3 regions of the Cobetia sp. cqz5-12 genome follow, and region 3 is predicted to be linked to each of the others. Evidence: predicted binding sites of a transcription regulator. Region 3 holds the regulator's gene; each other region holds the start of a gene.
The links. The regulator PhoB, encoded in region 3, activates phosphate uptake and scavenging genes when phosphate is short. The targets are predictions, from matches to a motif close to TGTCATANNNNTGTCANA.
Positions count from the first base shown of each region.

Region 1 (3,277 bases), 710 kb from region 3:
TGATGTGACATTCGTCACCTGTGTAGGTCAACTGTATCAATTGTGTGGCGGCGCGCCCACTGTCGTCACCTGACGGCAAGAGCGTGGCGTTTTCGGCACGTGGGCATACCATCGAAAAACGATTGCAGGAGGGGATGTGGACAAGCGTCAAACCCGTCAGCTGGCCTTGCTGGTCGCGGCCAATACTGCCCTGGCTCCATTGGCCATCGATGCCTATCTGCCGGCACTGCCGGCCATGGCAGAAGACCTGGCGACCACGGTGCACCATACGGAGCTGTCGCTGTCGATCTTCCTGCTCGGCTTCTCGCTGGGGCAGCTGATCTTCGGCCCGCTGTCAGACCGTATCGGGCGCAAGCCGGTCCTGCTGTCAGGCATCTTCGTCTTCCTGCTGGCGAGTCTGGCCATCACCCAGGTCGAGAGCCTCGAGGGGCTCTATGCGCTGCGCTTCCTGCAGGCGCTGGGCGGCGGCGCCTCGGTGGTCAATTCCTCGGCGATCGTGCGCGATTGCTTCAGTGGCCGCGAGGCGGCCAAGGTGCTGTCCACCGTCGCGGTGATCATGATGCTGGCACCCTTGATCGCGCCTGCCATCGGCAGTCTTTTGCTGGGCATGGCGGGCTGGTGGCTGATCTTCGCCTTCCTGGCCGCCTATGCTGCCTTCCTGCTGGTGGTGCTGCCGCTGCGCTTGCCCGAGACCCGGCGCAAGCGCGAGGCGGACGAGCCGCCGGCCAGTCTCCTGCAGGTCGCGCGTGACTATGCCAGCGTGCTGCGTCACGGGCCGGCGATGGGCTATGCGCTGACGCAGGCGATGGGCTTCGGTGGCATGTTTGCCTTCATCACCGCGTCGCCCTACGTCTATATGCAACATTTCGGAGTGACAGCGGCCTGGTATCCGGTGCTGTTCGGCGCCAACATCCTGTTCATGTTCACCGCCAACCGACTCAACGTGCGTCTGCTGTCACGCCTGTCGCCACCGCGTCTGCTGCGCATCGGCATCGGTATCCAGCTGTGTGCCGCCATCCTGCTGGTGTCGGCGCTGGCACTGGGGCTGGACCTGCTCTACGTCATCGCGCCGCTGCTGATGGTGTTCGTCGGGGCCAACGGCATGGTGGCACCCAACGCGATCTCCTCGGCGCTGGAGTATTTCCCGCGCATCAGCGCCACGGCCAATGCGCTGATCGGCAGCATGCAGTTTGCCAGTGGCGCCGTGATCGGCATGCTGATCGCAGGCCTGGCGATGGATAGCCTGTGGCCGATGATCCTCGGCATGCTGGGCACGGCGCTGGTCAGCAATATTCTGCTGCGGGTGCTGGCAGGGCGCCGTGCCCTGGCGCGCCATGAGACGCCGCACGACTGAGAATGGCTTGAGCCGGCGACTGTCACACAGTTGTCATGAATGCTTGGCAAGGTACTCCCTGTAGACAAGAAGCCACCTCACTGGCTCATTCCTATCGCAAGGAGTTTCAGGCATGAAGGCGTTCCTCAAGTCCGGTCTCGCAGTGGCTGTCATCGCTGCATCAGTGGGTGCAGCAGAAGCCCGTGAACAGCTGCGTATCGTGGGGTCTTCCACGGTCTATCCGTTCTCCAGCTACGTCGCTGAAGAGCTGGGTGCCACCAGCGATTTCCCGACGCCGGTCATCGAATCCACCGGTTCCGGCGGCGGCATGAAGCTGTTCTGTGAAGGTGTCGGTGACAGCACTCCGGACATCACCAACGCCTCTCGTCGCATGAAGACGTCTGAATTCGAGCGCTGTGAAGAGAACGGCGTGACCGATATCACCGAAGCCATGATCGGCTTCGACGGTATCGCCTTCGCCCAGTCTGTCCGTGATGGCAGCATCGACCTGACCCGTGAGCAGATCACCCTGGCGGTCGCCGCTCAGGTGCCGGTCGACGGCAAGCTGGTCGACAACCCCTACACCAAGTGGTCCGAGATCGACCCCTCCCTGCCGGACCGCAAGATCACCGTCTACGGGCCGCCTTCCACTTCCGGTACCCGTGACGCCTTCGAAGAGCTGGTGATGGAAGTCTCCACCGAAGAGATGGAAGGCTACGGCGGTGAGGGTTACACCAACATCCGTCAGGACGGTCACTACATCGCTGCCGGCGAGAATGACAACCTGATCATCCAGAAGCTGGTCGAGAACACCGAAGCCTTCGGTATCTTCGGCTACTCCTTCCTCGAAGAGAATGCTGACAAGGTCGTCGGTGCTTCCATCGATGGCGTGCAGCCGGAAGCCGATGCCATCTCCTCTGGCGAGTACCCGGTCTCCCGCTCCCTGTTCTACTACGTGAAGAACCAGCACAAGGATGACGTGCCGGCTCAGCAGGCCTACAACGACCTGTTCATGAGCGAGAAGATGATCGGTGAGCTGGGCTACCTGAAGGGCATCGGTCTGATCCCGCTGCCGAAGGAAGAGCGCGCCACGCTTCGCGAGCAGGTCGCTGAGCGCACCAAGCTGACTCTGGCCGATCTCCAGAAGTAAGCAACGCAGCTGACCCTTGACGCGGCCGGTTGCCCTTGGCAGCCGGCCCGTTTGCTTGACTGGTCGCAGGGTTTCGCAAGGCATGAAGCCTTCCCCCTGTGAACAACGCGACTCCGGGACCCGAAAGATGCAGACTCAGCAGATCTTTCTCTTCTTCATAGGCATCGTGGCGCTGGCTGGCCTGGTGGCCTTCTTCAGCGGCCGCAGCAAGGCACAGCGTGTGCGTGCCAGCGGTGCTGAAATGTACGCCCAGCCGGATCAGTACGGCTGGTTCACGGCAATCTCCAGCGCAGGGCCTGCTCTGCTGGTCGGTCTGGCAGCCGTCGTTGCGATTGCCACCGCAGATATCGATATCGAAGGCATGCAGCTGCTGATCGCCAGTCTGGTCGTCGCAGCCGTCGGCCTGGTCATCGGCCTCGCCCTGGTGAAGCCTGATTTCCATGCGCGCAATGCCATCGAGACCCTCATTCGTTATGTGTTGATCGGCGCGGCGATGATTTCCATCGTCACGACGTTCGGCATTCTGGTCTCGATCATCTTCGAGGCCATCCGCTTCTTCCAGATGGAAAGCTTCTGGACCTTCATCACCGGCACCACCTGGGATCCGGGCAACAGCTTCCAGATGGCCGCCGGCCGTGGTGAAGGTGTCGAGAGCACCGCCAACTTCGGTGCCGTACCGCTGTTCGCCGGTACCTTCATGATCACCCTGATCGCGATGCTGGTGGCCATTCCCATCGGTCTGCTCGCCGCGGTCTACATGGCGGAGTTCGCCCCCGAGAGCGTGCGTACCGTCG
Region 1 covers NZ_CP044522.1:638,102-641,378, forward strand. The annotation lists gene F8A90_RS02715 (Bcr/CflA family multidrug efflux MFS transporter) at 137-1,354, shown strand; gene F8A90_RS02720 (PstS family phosphate ABC transporter substrate-binding protein) at 1,467-2,483, shown strand; gene pstC (phosphate ABC transporter permease subunit PstC) at 2,611-3,277, shown strand, end outside.
Region 1: the regulator PhoB is predicted to act here: its motif matches at 1,375-1,392, upstream of F8A90_RS02720 (PstS family phosphate ABC transporter substrate-binding protein).

Region 2 (3,277 bases), 1.9 Mb from region 3:
ACTCATGGGTGGTCAGGAAGGTGGTGATGGCCGCCACGATGCCGGACGTCGCCGGGCAGCTGATGGTGAGAATGAAGTGATCGTCTGAGGTGCAGGTCGCGTGAGGCATTCTGGGCTCCGATGTCGGCAGAGAGGCATTGTTGTTGTGATGTGAAGAGTTTCATTCACTGACGTGGCTGTGGCTCGGTTATTTCCTGCCAGTGACTTAATTTTCTTCTCAAGTAAATAACAATGTTTTTCTGGCGCTGGGTCAAGCCTGATCGACGCGCCAGTCGACGTTAGCGTCCATGAAATGAAGACAATCATTCACTGGTGAATCTTTTGGCACTTCAGGGGACCGCGGAGCAGGGAAAGACATGAGACGGGCGAGGGTGGGACAGGTGGCCAATGAGACACGCTCGTCTCGGGATGGCTACAACTTTCGGATAAGGTGAAAGAAATCGTCATGTCAGGGATCGGCAATTGCGAGCTTGAATATCAACACGTTAGTGTCTGCTCAAGACAAACCTCGAGGGATGCCCTCCAGGACCCGGTATTCATGCAAGACGATGAGGTAGACACGATGCGCAAGTTGACGATCGCAGCACTGATGGTGGCCAGCATGGCCGGTTCCTCCGTAGCACTGGCCGGCAATCCGACGCTTGAGGCTCACAAGGACAGCGCCAAGGCTCAGTACTCCCAGACCAAGGACGGCGCCAAGTCCCAGTACTCTCAGACCAAGGACGGCGCCAAGTCTGCCGCCCAGACTCACAAGGCCACGGCTAGCAGCAAGGTATCGGACAAGACATCCCACGCCACCCAGGCGGCCAAGTCAGCCAAGACCAATGCCAGTCACAAGGCGAGCGATACCCAGTCTCGTTACCAGAAGAAGAGCTACGCCGACGTGCTCAAGAACGAGCGCCATTGAGGCATGACATCGCTGCCTGATGGCAGCTGAGTGTCCCGGATGATGAAAGCCCCCCGCAGCCAATGGTTGCCGGGGGCTTTTGCGTTTCGGCCTCTTTTGTTCAGGTCTTGCCTCCTGCCGCTGTGGCCGAGCCCTTTGCGTCAGGCCCTCGGGTCCAGGGCATTTGCGTCAAGCCCTTGGGTCCAGGCTCTTGGGGCAGCGCCTTGGCGTCTTGCTCATGACGACAAGCCGTAAGGAGCGAGTGGATCTCAGCGTTCTCGAAAGCGCGACCTTCACGCCGTGCCGGGTGTCTTTCGGGCATGTCGACTTCATCGCGTGGCGAAGTGCTCAGCTCGCCATCTTCAAATGAACGTCAATCAGCGGTGGAGCAGGCTTCGATAGCGGGGCATCACGGGTCATCACGGGGATTGGCGACCCCGGGGCGGGCCGTTATCGGGAAATACATATGGAAATTCATATTTCCGTATGCACACGAAAGTCCCCTCGTCATGCGCATTCCTGAGGAATGTCTTCGGACTGTCATGCGAGCGCATCACATTCGCAATGCAAGCGTCATCCAATCTTCATACGAAGCGCCTACTTTACATCCGCAGCTGGATCTCGGTTCGAACGAAAAAAACTCAAGGGGCAGGGAATATGAAGACGCTTGGCTTGGTGGTAGGCGCGATGATGCTGGTTCCTTCGATGGCACAGGCGGCGTTCAGTCTGGATAGCCGTTACAACGATGCCGATGGTGATCTGGTGGCGGACATTCCGACGGATGCCTCACAGCTCAAGGACCCGAGCACGCTGGTATTTGCCTATACGCCGGTGGAAGACCCGGCGGTCTATGCCGATGCCTGGTCTGACTTCCTGGATTACCTGGCCGAGAAGACCGGCAAGAAGGTGCAGTTCTTCCCGGTACAGTCCAATGCCGCCCAGATCGAGGCCATGCGTGCGGGTCGTCTGCATATCGCCGGCTTCAATACCGGTTCCAACCCGCTGGCCGTGGCCTGTGCCGGCTATCGTCCGTTCACCATGATGGCGGCGGCGGATGGCAGCTACGGCTACGAGATGGAAATCATCACCTACCCGGGGTCCGGTATCGACAAGGTCGAGGACATCAAGGGCAAGGAAATGGCCTTCACCTCCGAGACCTCCAACTCCGGCTTCAAGGCCCCGTCCGCCATCCTCAAGGCGGATTACGGCATGGTCGCCGGCACCGATTTCACGCCGGTGTTCTCCGGCAAGCATGACAATTCCATTCTCGGCGTCGCCAACCACGATTACGTCGCTGCCGCCGTTGCCAATTCAGTGATGGGTCGCATGGAAGATCGCGGCGTGATCAAGGCGGACCAGATCAAGACGCTCTATACCTCCCAGACCTTCCCGACCACCAGCTACGGGGTCGCCTACAACCTGACGCCGGAATTGCAGGAAAAGATCAAGGACGCCTTCATGAGCTTCCCCTGGGAAGGCTCCTCACTGGCGGCGGAGTTCTCCGAGTCCGGTGAAGCGCAGTTCGTGCCGATCTCCTTCCAGAAGGAGTGGGAAGTCATCCGCAAGATCGATGACGCCAACAACGTTCAATACAACTGCCGCTGAACCCCGCAAGAGGTAGCAGGCAGTGACATGACGGGCGTAACGCGACCTCCCGCTGGGTTGCCATGTGTGGCTGGACGGGAGGTCGTGAAAGGCCTAGGTCGTAAAGGGCAAAGGTCGTGAAGGAAGCAGACTCTGAACGCCAGCGCCGCCAGTCTGAAATATTGGCTTATATGGATCAGTGAATATTGTCGGGTGGCGTTGCCAGCTGATGATATCTGTCCCGCGCGCGAGGCGAGGGGCAGATCAGAGAACACACGGGAGAAGGGAATGAAGCGTCTTGGATGGTGGTTGGGATCATTGCTGTTGGTGCCGACGCTGGCGCAAGCACAGTTCAGTCTGGGCGAACGCTATAGCGATGCCGATGGCGACATGGTGGCGGATATCCCGACGGACCCCGCTCAGTTGAAAGACCCCGACACCCTGGTCTTTGCCTATACCCCGGTGGAAGACCCGGCAGTCTATGCCGACGCCTGGTCTGATTTCCTGGAGTATCTGGCCGAGAAGACCGGCAAGAAGGTGCAGTTCTTCCCGGTGCAGTCCAACGCTGCCCAGATCGAGGCCATGCGTGCCGGCCGTCTGCAGATCGCCGGCTTCAATACCGGTTCCACCCCGCTGGCGGTGGCCTGTGCCGGCTTCCGCCCCTTCACCATGATGGCCGCGGACGATGGCTCCTTCGGTTACGAGATGGAAATCATTACCTACCCGGGCTCGGGGATCGACAAGGTCGAGGACATCAAGGGTCGCGAGATGGCCTTCACCTCCGAGACATCGAATTCCGGCTACAAG
Region 2 covers NZ_CP044522.1:1,780,625-1,783,901, forward strand. The annotation lists gene purU (formyltetrahydrofolate deformylase) at 1-109, opposite strand, end outside; gene F8A90_RS07605 (hypothetical protein) at 563-907, shown strand; gene phnD (phosphate/phosphite/phosphonate ABC transporter substrate-binding protein) at 1,544-2,491, shown strand; gene phnD (phosphate/phosphite/phosphonate ABC transporter substrate-binding protein) at 2,759-3,277, shown strand, end outside.
Region 2: the regulator PhoB is predicted to act here: its motif matches at 1,414-1,431, upstream of phnD (phosphate/phosphite/phosphonate ABC transporter substrate-binding protein).

Region 3 (3,277 bases):
TGTGGGGGCTGTTCTCGGCCTGGAGCATGTCGATCCAGTATCTCGACTACCCGATGGACAACCATCAGGTCAGCTTCGGTGACATGAAGCAGCGCCTCAAGGCGCGCTGGTGGCCCTCGTTGACCTTCGGTGCCGCGGTGTTCGTCATGACGCTGGTGCCGCTGGCCAATCTGCTGTTCATTCCGGGCGCCGTCGCCGGGGCGGTGTTGATGTGGCAGAGCCACTACCGTCAGTTGCCGGCACCGCGTCGCTGAGACAGCCTGTCGCAGCTGGTTCATCGCTGAACTGGCTTGTCGCTGTACTGGCTTGTCGTCGAGGTCGCCGCAGCGTCGTCTGGCGGACCAAAGGAAACGCCCCGCAATCGCCTCCTTTCGAGGTGGCTGCGGGGCGTTCTGCATTGGGCTGGCGTCCGCTCAGGGACTGATTCAGGCCATCACTGGGCTAGCGCACTGCTGGCTTGGGAAGCGCTCGCCTGGCAGGCGCGCTCGCCGGGGAAGTGACAGCGGAAGCGCGCGCCCTCACCGGGGTGGCTGTCGATCTCCAGATGGCCCTGATGGCGAATCAGCACATGCTTGACGATGGCAAGTCCGAGGCCGGTGCCTCCCGTGGCGGTGCTGCGGCCCTTGTCGATGCGATAGAAGCGCTCGGTCAGGCGCGGCAGGTGGACCGGGTCGATGCCATCCCCGTCATCTTCCACCTCGACCAGCAGACCCTGGTCATCCGCCTTCCAGCGCAGGGTGATATGGCAGTCTTCGGGGGTGTAGCGCACCGCATTGAAGACCAGATTCGAGATCGCGCTGCGCAGCTCCTGCTCCTCACCGCGCAGAGACAGGCTGGTATCGGCCTCGATGGTGAAGGTGTGGCGTCCCTGGGACAGGCCTTCAGCATCGTCGCGGATATGGGCGAGCAGGGCACTCATGTCGATGCAGCGACCGTTGTCGGACAGTTCGTCGGTTTCCAGGCGTGACAGGGTCAGCAGGTCCTCGACCAGGTGCTGCATGCGGTCGGTCTGGCTCTGCATCTGACCAAGCCCACGCTGCCAGCGTGGGGGCAGGTCATCGGCGTAATCGGAATAGGTCTCGAGATAGCCGGCCAGCACGGTCAGCGGCGTGCGCAGTTCATGGGAGACATTGGCCACGAAGTCGCGGCGCATCTCTTCAAGACGATAGAGGCGGGTGACGTCACGCAGCATGACCAGACGCTCGTTGTCACCGAACAGGGTGATGGAGATCTGCAGCGTCAGGTTGTCAGACAGCGGTGACTGGAGTGTCAACGGCTCGCGATAGGCCAGCCGATTGAAGTAGTCGATGAAGACGGGGTCACGCAGGTAATTGGTGATGTGCTGGCCGCGGTCGTGGCTGGCCTTGAGACCGACCAGCTGCTCGGCCGCGCTGTTCCACCATTCCATGTCACCGTGGTTGTCCAGCATCACCAGGCCGTCGCGCATGGCCTCTGAGGATTCCTGGATACGGTTGAGGATGCTGCGCAGTCGCTCCTGAGCCTGACGCTGGCCCTTCTGGTAGCGGTAAAGACGATCGAGCAGGTCTCCCCAGACGCCATCGCCGGGCGGTGGCTCTTCATGGGGATTGGTGATCAGCCAGGTGTAGAGGCTCTTCAAATGCTTGAGATGGACGAACAGATACAGCGAAAGCCCCAGCGCCAGGCCCCAGCCAAGATGGCCCAGCAGGCCACCGATCAGGCCGAAGCCACCGGCAAGGTAGCCGAGGCGCCATAGCTCGTTGGTCCAATAGCGCATGAATTCCTCAGGCCTGAGCGCTGAAGCGGTAACCGGTGCCGCGGACGGTCTGGATCAGATGCTGATGGCCTGTGCCCAGCGCCTTGCGCAGGCGGCGGATGTGCACGTCCACGGTGCGCTCCTCGACATAGACGTTACCGCCCCATACCTGGTCGAGCAGCTGGCTGCGCGTGTAGGCACGCTCCTGATGCGTCATGAAGAACTGCAGCAGGCGATATTCGGTCGGGCCGACATCCAGCGAGTTGCCGTGGGCGGTGACGCGGTGGCTGGCCGGGTCGAGCATCAGGCCTTCGACTTCCACCGCCTCCTCGACTCCCTTGGGCGTGGTGCGACGCAGCACGGCCTTGAGACGGGCGACCAGCTCGCGCGGCGAGAAGGGCTTGGTGATGTAGTCATCGGCGCCGGCTTCCAGGCCTTGAATCTTGTTGTCTTCCTCGCCCTTGGCGGTCAACAGGATGATCGGCAACTCCGAGGTAGTCTCGTCTCGCTTGAGACGCCGCGCGAGCTCCAGGCCACTGGTGCCCGGCATCATCCAATCCAGCAACAGCAGATCGGGCTTTTCATCGACGACGATGGCGTGGGCGTCCTGGGCATTGTCTGCCTCCAGTACGCGGTAATCCGCCATTTCGAGGGCAACGGCGATCATCTCGCGAATCGAGGATTCATCGTCGACAATCAGTACGGTCTTGGAGCTCATCGCTAGATCCCATGCAGCAGTCGGCGCACGCGCCAGAATGACAAGTCGATGACGATTACAACCCGCTTATATGACAACGAGATGACAACTGCCAGCATGGCAGCTTGCACGCAAGCCTGCCAGCCGCCTCTGAAGGGTGGGCGGCCGGCATGAACCGTGGGCTGGGGAGTAACCGGGGGCAGGGGTCGCTTTAAATCAAATAAAACTGATGTTCATGCAGACGTCAGCTCATCGGCCAGGTCGCCAGGGCGATACCGGCGAAGATCAGCAGACCCGTCCAATGATTGTTGAGGAAGGCCTGGAAGCAGGGTGAACGCTCACGCTCACGGATCAGACGTTGCTGCCAGACGAAGGTGACAGCGGCGGCAGCCAGCCCCAGCCAGTAGAAGATACCCAGCGCCAGGTGCAGGCCGATGCCGATCAACACCGCCAGCATGCCCAGCTGCAGAAGGCCGATCATCAGCTTGTCGGCACGCCCGAACAGCACGGCGGTGGACTTGATGCCTACCTTGAGGTCGTCGTTGCGATCGACCATTGCATAGGCGGTATCGTAGGCCACCGTCCACATCAGATTGGCCGCGAACAGCCACCAGCCGTAGGTCGGCACTTCCTCCAGCGTCGCGGCGAAGGCCATCGGAATCGCCCAGCCGAAGGCGGCGCCCAGCACCACCTGGGGCAGATGGTGGAAGCGCTTCATGAACGGGTAGCTGGCCGCCAGCAGCACGGCGACGATCGACAGCAGTACCGTGGTCAGGTTGGTGAAGCACACCAGCACGAAGGCGGCCGCGACCAGCCCCCCGAACAGCGTCAGCGCCTCGCGCTCC
Region 3 covers NZ_CP044522.1:4,136,900-4,140,176, reverse strand. The annotation lists gene cysZ (sulfate transporter CysZ) at 1-254, shown strand, start outside; gene phoR (phosphate regulon sensor histidine kinase PhoR) at 434-1,756, opposite strand; gene phoB (phosphate regulon transcriptional regulator PhoB) at 1,764-2,453, opposite strand; gene ubiA (4-hydroxybenzoate octaprenyltransferase) at 2,677-3,277, opposite strand, start outside.